3 regions of the Noviherbaspirillum phoenicis genome follow, and region 1 is predicted to be linked to each of the others. Evidence: predicted binding sites of a transcription regulator. Region 1 holds the regulator's gene; each other region holds the start of a gene.
The links. Region 1 encodes FNR, which switches genes on or off when oxygen is low (the NO sensors DNR and NnrR bind a similar motif). Its sites were predicted from a motif close to TTGATNNNNATCAA; they were not measured.
Positions count from the first base shown of each region.

Region 2: the regulator FNR is predicted to act here: its motif matches at 1,265-1,278, upstream of clpB (ATP-dependent chaperone ClpB).
Region 3: the regulator FNR is predicted to act here: its motif matches at 1,133-1,146, upstream of ABC383_RS17990 (OmpW/AlkL family protein).

Region 1 covers NZ_JBDFLX010000001.1:2,488,470-2,490,733, forward strand. The annotation lists gene ABC383_RS11250 (hypothetical protein) at 1-544, opposite strand, end outside; gene fnr (fumarate/nitrate reduction transcriptional regulator Fnr) at 827-1,588, shown strand; gene ABC383_RS11260 (hypothetical protein) at 1,606-1,845, opposite strand; gene ABC383_RS11265 (FixH family protein) at 1,857-2,264, opposite strand, start outside.
Region 2 covers NZ_JBDFLX010000001.1:343,363-345,626, reverse strand. The annotation lists gene clpB (ATP-dependent chaperone ClpB) at 1-1,147, opposite strand, end outside; gene crcB (fluoride efflux transporter CrcB) at 1,386-1,760, opposite strand; gene moaE (molybdopterin synthase catalytic subunit MoaE) at 1,757-2,218, opposite strand; gene moaD (molybdopterin converting factor subunit 1) at 2,236-2,264, opposite strand, start outside.
Region 3 covers NZ_JBDFLX010000001.1:4,031,740-4,034,003, forward strand. The annotation lists gene ABC383_RS17985 (enoyl-CoA hydratase) at 1-376, shown strand, start outside; gene ABC383_RS17990 (OmpW/AlkL family protein) at 467-1,075, opposite strand; gene ABC383_RS17995 (dihydrodipicolinate synthase family protein) at 1,391-2,264, shown strand, end outside.

The DNA.
Region 1 (2,264 bases):
GGGTGCCTTCGGTGCCGGCTGCCTTGCCGCTGGCTGCCGTGCGGCTTTCAGCGCGCTTGGCGCGACGTTCGGCGGCACGCTGCTTGCGCGCTTCGCGACGGGCGGCACGCTCTTCGGGCGTCAGGGCCTTGGGATTGTTCAGATTCTGCTGCGACGAGGTGCCCGGTGTCGGCACTTCGGTGTTGGCGCGCAGCTGGCCGGCGCCTGCATTGCGTTCAGCCTTGACCTCTGCACGGCTCTTGTTGCCTGAAGGCATACCAGCCGTCGGCTTGTCCTGGAACTGGTTGACCTTGTCGAATTCGGCAGCGCTGGCGCCGGACTTGACTTCGGCACGGCTGGTGCCGCTGCCCTTCACGGCTGCGCCGGGACGGTCGTTGAACTGGTTGACGCGGTCTGCATTCGCCGCGCTGGCGCCGGACTTGACTTCGGCGCGGGATTGGCTGGCCGATGGATCGGTGGAAGTGGCGGCAGGCGCTTGCGCGAAAGCCGAAACCATTGCGGCCTGAGCCAGGGGAAGTGCCAACAGCGTTAACATTTTTTTCATTTTGCGCATCCAGTCGTTGAGGGTGAAGAAAGGGGAACACCAGCACAGCCATATCGTGTCAAAAAGATACCCATCTTTCCTCCGATCGACTGTGCGCTAACGAACACAACCCACATTTTGCTTAACATTTTGATACGCCGCTAATATCTGTTGTATCCGCGTTACGATGTGTTTGCTACACTTCGCCGTACCGACCGTTCTAATCCGCAGATCAGTCTTGCGGCACGTTTCATACCGTAGCGTTTCGCGTTTTCAACGGCTTGAGATATATCATTGGCGACCATGATCCAGTCCATTCCAGTCAACAGCCAGACCACGCCCATCAACGTCAACGCCCTGAAGGCAAGTTGCGCGGCGTGCAGCATGCACCAGCTTTGCCTGCCCATGGGCCTGGACGATACCGACATGTCGCGTCTCGACGCCATCATCGGACGCCGGCGCAAGGTGCCGCGCGACACCCATCTCTACCGCATGGGCGATCCGTTCACCAACCTGTACGCGATCCGGCTTGGGCATTTCAAGACTTTCCAGATCAATGTCAGCGGCGAGCAGCAGATTACAGGCTTCCAGATGGCCGGCGAGCTTCTCGGCATGGACGCCATCGGCACCGAGCGCCACCATTGTTCGGCGGTGGCGCTGGAAGACAGTGAAGTCTGCGACATTCCATTCAGCCGGCTGGAAGAGTTGTTCGGCCACATTCCCACGCTGCTGCACCATTTCCACCGGATGATGAGCCAGGAAATCACGCGCGAGCAGAGCGTCATGCTCCTGCTGGGCAATATGCGCGCCGGCCAGCGCTTCGCCGCCTTCCTGGTCAATCTCACGACGCGCTATGCCGCCCGCGGCTATTCCTCCACCGCCTTCCAGCTGCGCATGTCGCGCGAGGAAATCGGCAATTATCTCGGACTCACCATCGAGAGCATCAGCCGCCTGCTGTCACGCTTCAAGAAGCTGGGCGTGCTGCAGGTAAGCAACCGCGAAATCGTGATTCTCGATCCGCCCCGCCTGAAAGCCATGGCGGCCGGCACCGAGAAATGCGATTAGGCTCGGCCCTGTCGCCGTCATAGCGGCGGCTGGCGGTCGGCCGGCACATTGGCCAGGTAATAACTGAGCATCGCCGCCAGCGCGCAGAACAGCCAGAACAGGAAGAATCCCACCGTATAAGCCGCCAGCGGCGACAGCGTGAACTCGGCGCCGCCCAGGTGCAGATCCTGCGGATCGAGCAGGGAAAAGAAAAAACCTTCCGCCATCGCCGCCACCAGGAAGGATGGCCACAGGATCACCATTGCAAGACGCCGCATCTATGCCTCCTTCAGGATTGGTCGGCCGACAGCGTCGCCGTCGCCTGCTGCGGCCAGGGCCACACGCCATTGATGCGCCAGGTCCGGCCCTGGTCTTCCAGCATCACCTGCCAGCGCGCCATCTCCAGCATCGGCAGGCTCACGGCAAAGTGGCCTTCCGCATCCGCCACCACCGGCAGCACGATATCCTTTTCCGGACGCGTGGAATGAACCAGGCGCAGCGTCATCGCGCCATGCGGAATCCCCTGCGCGCCGCGCATCGCGCCTGTCAGCCGGCCCGCGGCGGCATCGAAGTGCAGCGCCAGCGACAGTCCCAGCCGGCTGGCGGCCTGATCGCGCCGCAGGTCCTGGTTGATGGCCTTGCCCTGCCGGTAATAGTCGCCCACCACCAGCGCATCCTGCTGCGAGTAGGAGAGCCA
Region 2 (2,264 bases), 2.1 Mb from region 1:
CGGTGATATAGCGGTGCGACAGCTCGGCCGCGGCGACGATGGCCGGGTCGGTGATGTCCACGCCATGATGCACCTCGTAGCGCTCCTGCAGGCCACGCAGGATGGCGATGGTGGCTTCCACGCTGGGCTCGTCCACCATGATCTTCTGGAAGCGCCGCTCCAGCGCGGCATCCTTCTCGACGTACTTGCGGTATTCGTCCAGCGTGGTGGCGCCGACGCAGTGCAGCTCGCCACGGGCCAGCGCCGGCTTGAGCATGTTGCCGGCGTCCATCGCGCCTTCGGCCTTGCCGGCGCCCACCATGGTGTGCAGCTCATCGATGAAGACGATGGTCTGGCCTTCGTCCTGCGCCAGCTCCTTCAGCACCGCCTTGAGCCGTTCCTCGAATTCGCCGCGGTACTTGGCGCCGGCCAGCAAGGCCGCCATGTCCAGCGACAGGACCCGCTTGCCCTTCAGGCTGTCGGGCACCTCGCCATTGACGATGCGCTGGGCAAGGCCTTCGACGATGGCGGTCTTGCCCACGCCCGGCTCGCCGATCAGCACCGGATTGTTCTTGCTGCGCCGCTGCAGCACCTGGATGGCGCGGCGGATCTCGTCGTCACGCCCGATCACCGGGTCAAGCTTGCCCTGGCGGGCGCGCTCGGTCAGGTCCATCGTGTATTTCTTCAGCGATTCGCGCTGCCCTTCGGCATCCTGCGAATTGACGTTGCCGCCGCCGCGCACCGCGGTGATCGCGGCTTCCAGCGCATTGCGGGTCAGGCCGTTTTCACGGGCCAGGCGGCCGGCCTCGGACTTGTCCTCGGTGAGGGCCAACAGCACCATTTCGCTGGCGATGAACTGGTCGCCATGCTTCTGGGCTTCCTTGTCGGCCAGGTTCAGCAGCGACAGCAGTTCGCGGCCGATCTGCACCTCGCCGCCGGTGCCGCTGACCTTGGGCAGGCGCTGCAGGGCGCTCTTGAGGCCGCTGGTCAGGCCGCCGATATTGGCGCCGGCCCTTTGCAGCAGCGAACGGCTGCCGCCGTCATCCTGGTTCAAGAGGGCGATCAGCAGATGCACCGGGTCGATATATTGATTGTCATTGCCCACGGCCTGGCTTTGCGCGTCGGCCAGGGCTTCCTGGAGTTTGGTAGTGAGTTTGTCGAGTCGCATCGTAATGCTCCTGATAGTTTTAATCTAAGCGACAAATTGGGCTGTTGATTCGCTTTTCAAGCGTGTGCCGCAAGCGCCGGCTGCAGTCACTGTAGCGGCTGCCCGGTGACTGCCTGGTTGATATAGGTCAAGCGCCACGGTATGACGCGCGGCTGACCGCTACCGCGACCCGGTCTTTAAAGAGAGAAATTTGGAGGCGGAAAACAGGCTGCATCGACAGGGGCCATGCCCTGCGGATTCAGCCCGCCAATGCGCGGTATGCGGCGAACCCGGCGATGCAGCAGGCGATCGAGCCGACCAGGTGGAGCGCGATATGACCCAGCGCCCAGCCGTACTGGCCGCGCTGGAGCAGGATCATCGATTCAGCGGAGAAGGTGGAAAAGGTCGTCAGGCCGCCAAGGAAGCCGGTGACGGCGAACAGCCGCCATTCAATCGGCAAGCCGGGGAAGCGCTCGAAGAACGCGACGGCGATGCCGATCAGAAAACCGCCGGCCAGGTTGGCCACCAGCGTGCCGTAGGGCAGGATGGCATGTACGGTATTGAGCGCGATGCCGAGCAGCCAGCGCAGCCAGGCACCGAGCGCGGCGCCTATTCCGACCGCAAGCCAGCTCACGCGGCCGGCTCCGACCACCTGCGCAGCGCGGCTTCGTCGCTGCTGCGGGCGTCCACCCAGCGCGCGCCGTCGGGCGTCTGCTCCTTCTTCCAGAACGGCGCTTCGCTCTTCAGGTAGTCCATGATGAATTCGCAAGCGGCAAACGCCTCGCCGCGATGGGCGGACAAAGTCACCACCAGCACGATCTGCTCCTGCGGCAGCAAGGGTCCGACGCGGTGGATCACCAGCGCATCGGCCAGGTTGAAACGCACCCTGGCGCGCGCGACGATGTCTTCCAGCGCCTTCTCGGTCATGCCGGGATAATGCTCCAGCTCCATCTCGGCCACGCTGGCGCCTTCGTTGATGTCGCGCACGGTGCCAATGAAGGTGGCCACCGCGCCCACGTCGGGCCGGCCTGCGCGCAGCTGGCGCACCTCGGTGGACAAATCGAAATCCTCGGTCTGCACGCGTACCGGCATGGTTTGCTCCGCTTGAATCAGCCGCCGGTCACTGGCGGAAAGAAAG
Region 3 (2,264 bases), 1.5 Mb from region 1:
TGGCCTGTGCCCGGAATTCGCTTCCAGCCTGCTGCTGCAGCGCGTCGCCGGCTACCAGCGGGCAGCCGAGAAGCTGATGCTGGGCGAGGCTTTCCTGGCCGACGAGGCGCAGCAAATGGGGCTGGTGAACCGGGTACTGCCGGCCAGTGAACTGGAAGCCTTCGTGCAGGCCCAGGCGGCCAAGCTGGCAGCCTTGCCGGCTTCTTCTGTGCGCACCACCAAGCTGCTGATGAAGCAGGGCGCTGCAGCAGACATCGACGCCCAGATGGCGCAGGAAGGCGAGCATTTCCGCCGCATGCTGACCGCGCCGGAAGCAAAGGAAGCCTTCACCGCCTTCTTTGAAAAGCGCAAGCCCGACTTCAGCCGCTTTGCATGAGGGCATGGCCCGCATCGCCTGCCATGACTGCATGGCCAGGCATCGGGATGCGCCTGATGCGCGCATCCCGATCCATCCCAATGCGTTTCGTCAGAAGCGATAGCCCACGCCTACCCCGAACAGCACCGGATCAAGCTTCACGCGGCTGATCTGCTCGCCAGCCATCGAAACGTCGCTGCGTATCTGCACCTTCTTCACATCCACGTTGATGGACCAGTTGCGGTTGAGCTTGACGTCGAAGCCGGCCTGCAGCGCCAGGCCCCAACTGTTCTTCTCCAGCGAAATGTCGTTATCCAGCCTGACGCTGGAAATGCGGGTGTAGTTGATGCCCGCGCCCAGGTAGGGATCGAAGGTGGCCTTGGGCAGGAAGTGGTATTGCAGCGTCAATGTCGGCGGCAGGTGCTTGAAGCTGCCTATGCTGGCGCCATCTACTTTCACGGTATGCTTCTGCGGATAGGTCAGCACCAGTTCGGCGGCCCAGTTCGGATTGAAGAAATACGAAATATCCACTTCGGGAATCGTTTTCTTGCTCACCGTGATAAGGTCGGAATCGGTGACGCCGCCGATGGGGGAGGAACGATCGGCCGGGTCGATATGCACGGCACGGGCGCGGACCATCCACGGCGATTCCTGGGCGAAGGCGGCGCCGGCGGTCAGTGCGGCGGCGGCGATGGCAACGGCGATGGCTGTTTTTTTCATGATGCTCCCTGGTTGATGAAAACGCCGCCAGCATATTTTCCCGGCCAGGCCGGCCGGTTGATGCAGGTCAATTTTTTCCGGGAGTTAAAACTTCGTCGCGCACGGGGCCCCACGCGCTTTCCTCTGCCAGGGCCGGGAACGCCGTGACATGCGCACGGGTGCATCAAGACTCATCTGTCTGCGTCATGTACGCAAGCAGTTGGTCTGAGGTGCCAGCACTGCGTCGGCTTGTACAGCGTTACGGATGAATGTCATCATGCCTGCACCCATCCTGGCCATGCGCAAGTGCATCCCAACCCACAAGGAGAATCCAGCATGCTTCATGGCCTGAGCGCCTTTCCCCTGACGCCGATGAATGAAGAGGCCGTCGACGAGCCTGCCTTTGTGCGGCTGCTTCAGCGCCTGGTGCTGGCCCGGGTCGATTCGATCTGCGTGCTCGGTTCGACCGGCAACTATGCCTACCTCGGCATGGCCGAGCGCAAGCGGCTTGCGGAGCTGGCGCTAGACCATGCAGCCGGCGTGCCGATGATGGTCGGCATCGGCGCGCTGCGCACCCACGACGTGCTGGCGCTGGCCGAGCATGCGCAGAAGGCCGGGGCGGATGCGGTGCTGCTGGCGCCGGTGTCCTACCAGAAGCTGACCGATGATGAAGTCTTCGGCCTGTATGAAGCCGTAACGCGCTCCCTTTCCGTGCCGCTGTGCGTGTACGACAATCCGGGCACGACCCACTTCAACTTCAGCGACGCACTGCACGCCCGCATCGCGCAGCTGCCCCGGGTCGGCTCGATCAAGATTCCCGGCGTGTCGGTGGATGCCCCGGCGGCAAGGGAGCGCGTGCAGCGCCTGCGCGCGCTGATCCCGCCACAGGTGACGATAGGCGTCAGCGGCGATGCCCATGGCGCCACCGGGCTCAATGCCGGATGCGATGCCTGGTACTCGGCCGTGGGAGGCCTGTTTGCCGGGCCGCTGCTGGCCATCACGCGCGCCGCGCAAGCCGGCAATGCCAACGAAGCGATGCGCCTGTCCGAACGCCTGCAGCCCTTGTGGGCCTTGCTGCAGCGGCATGGCAGCCTGCGGGTGATTGCCGCCGCTGCCGAACTGCTGGGCCTAATTGCCAGCCCCGGCTTGCCCCTGCCGCTGAAGGCGCTGACAGGAGAGGACCGGCAGCACTTGCGCCGCGTGCTGGAAG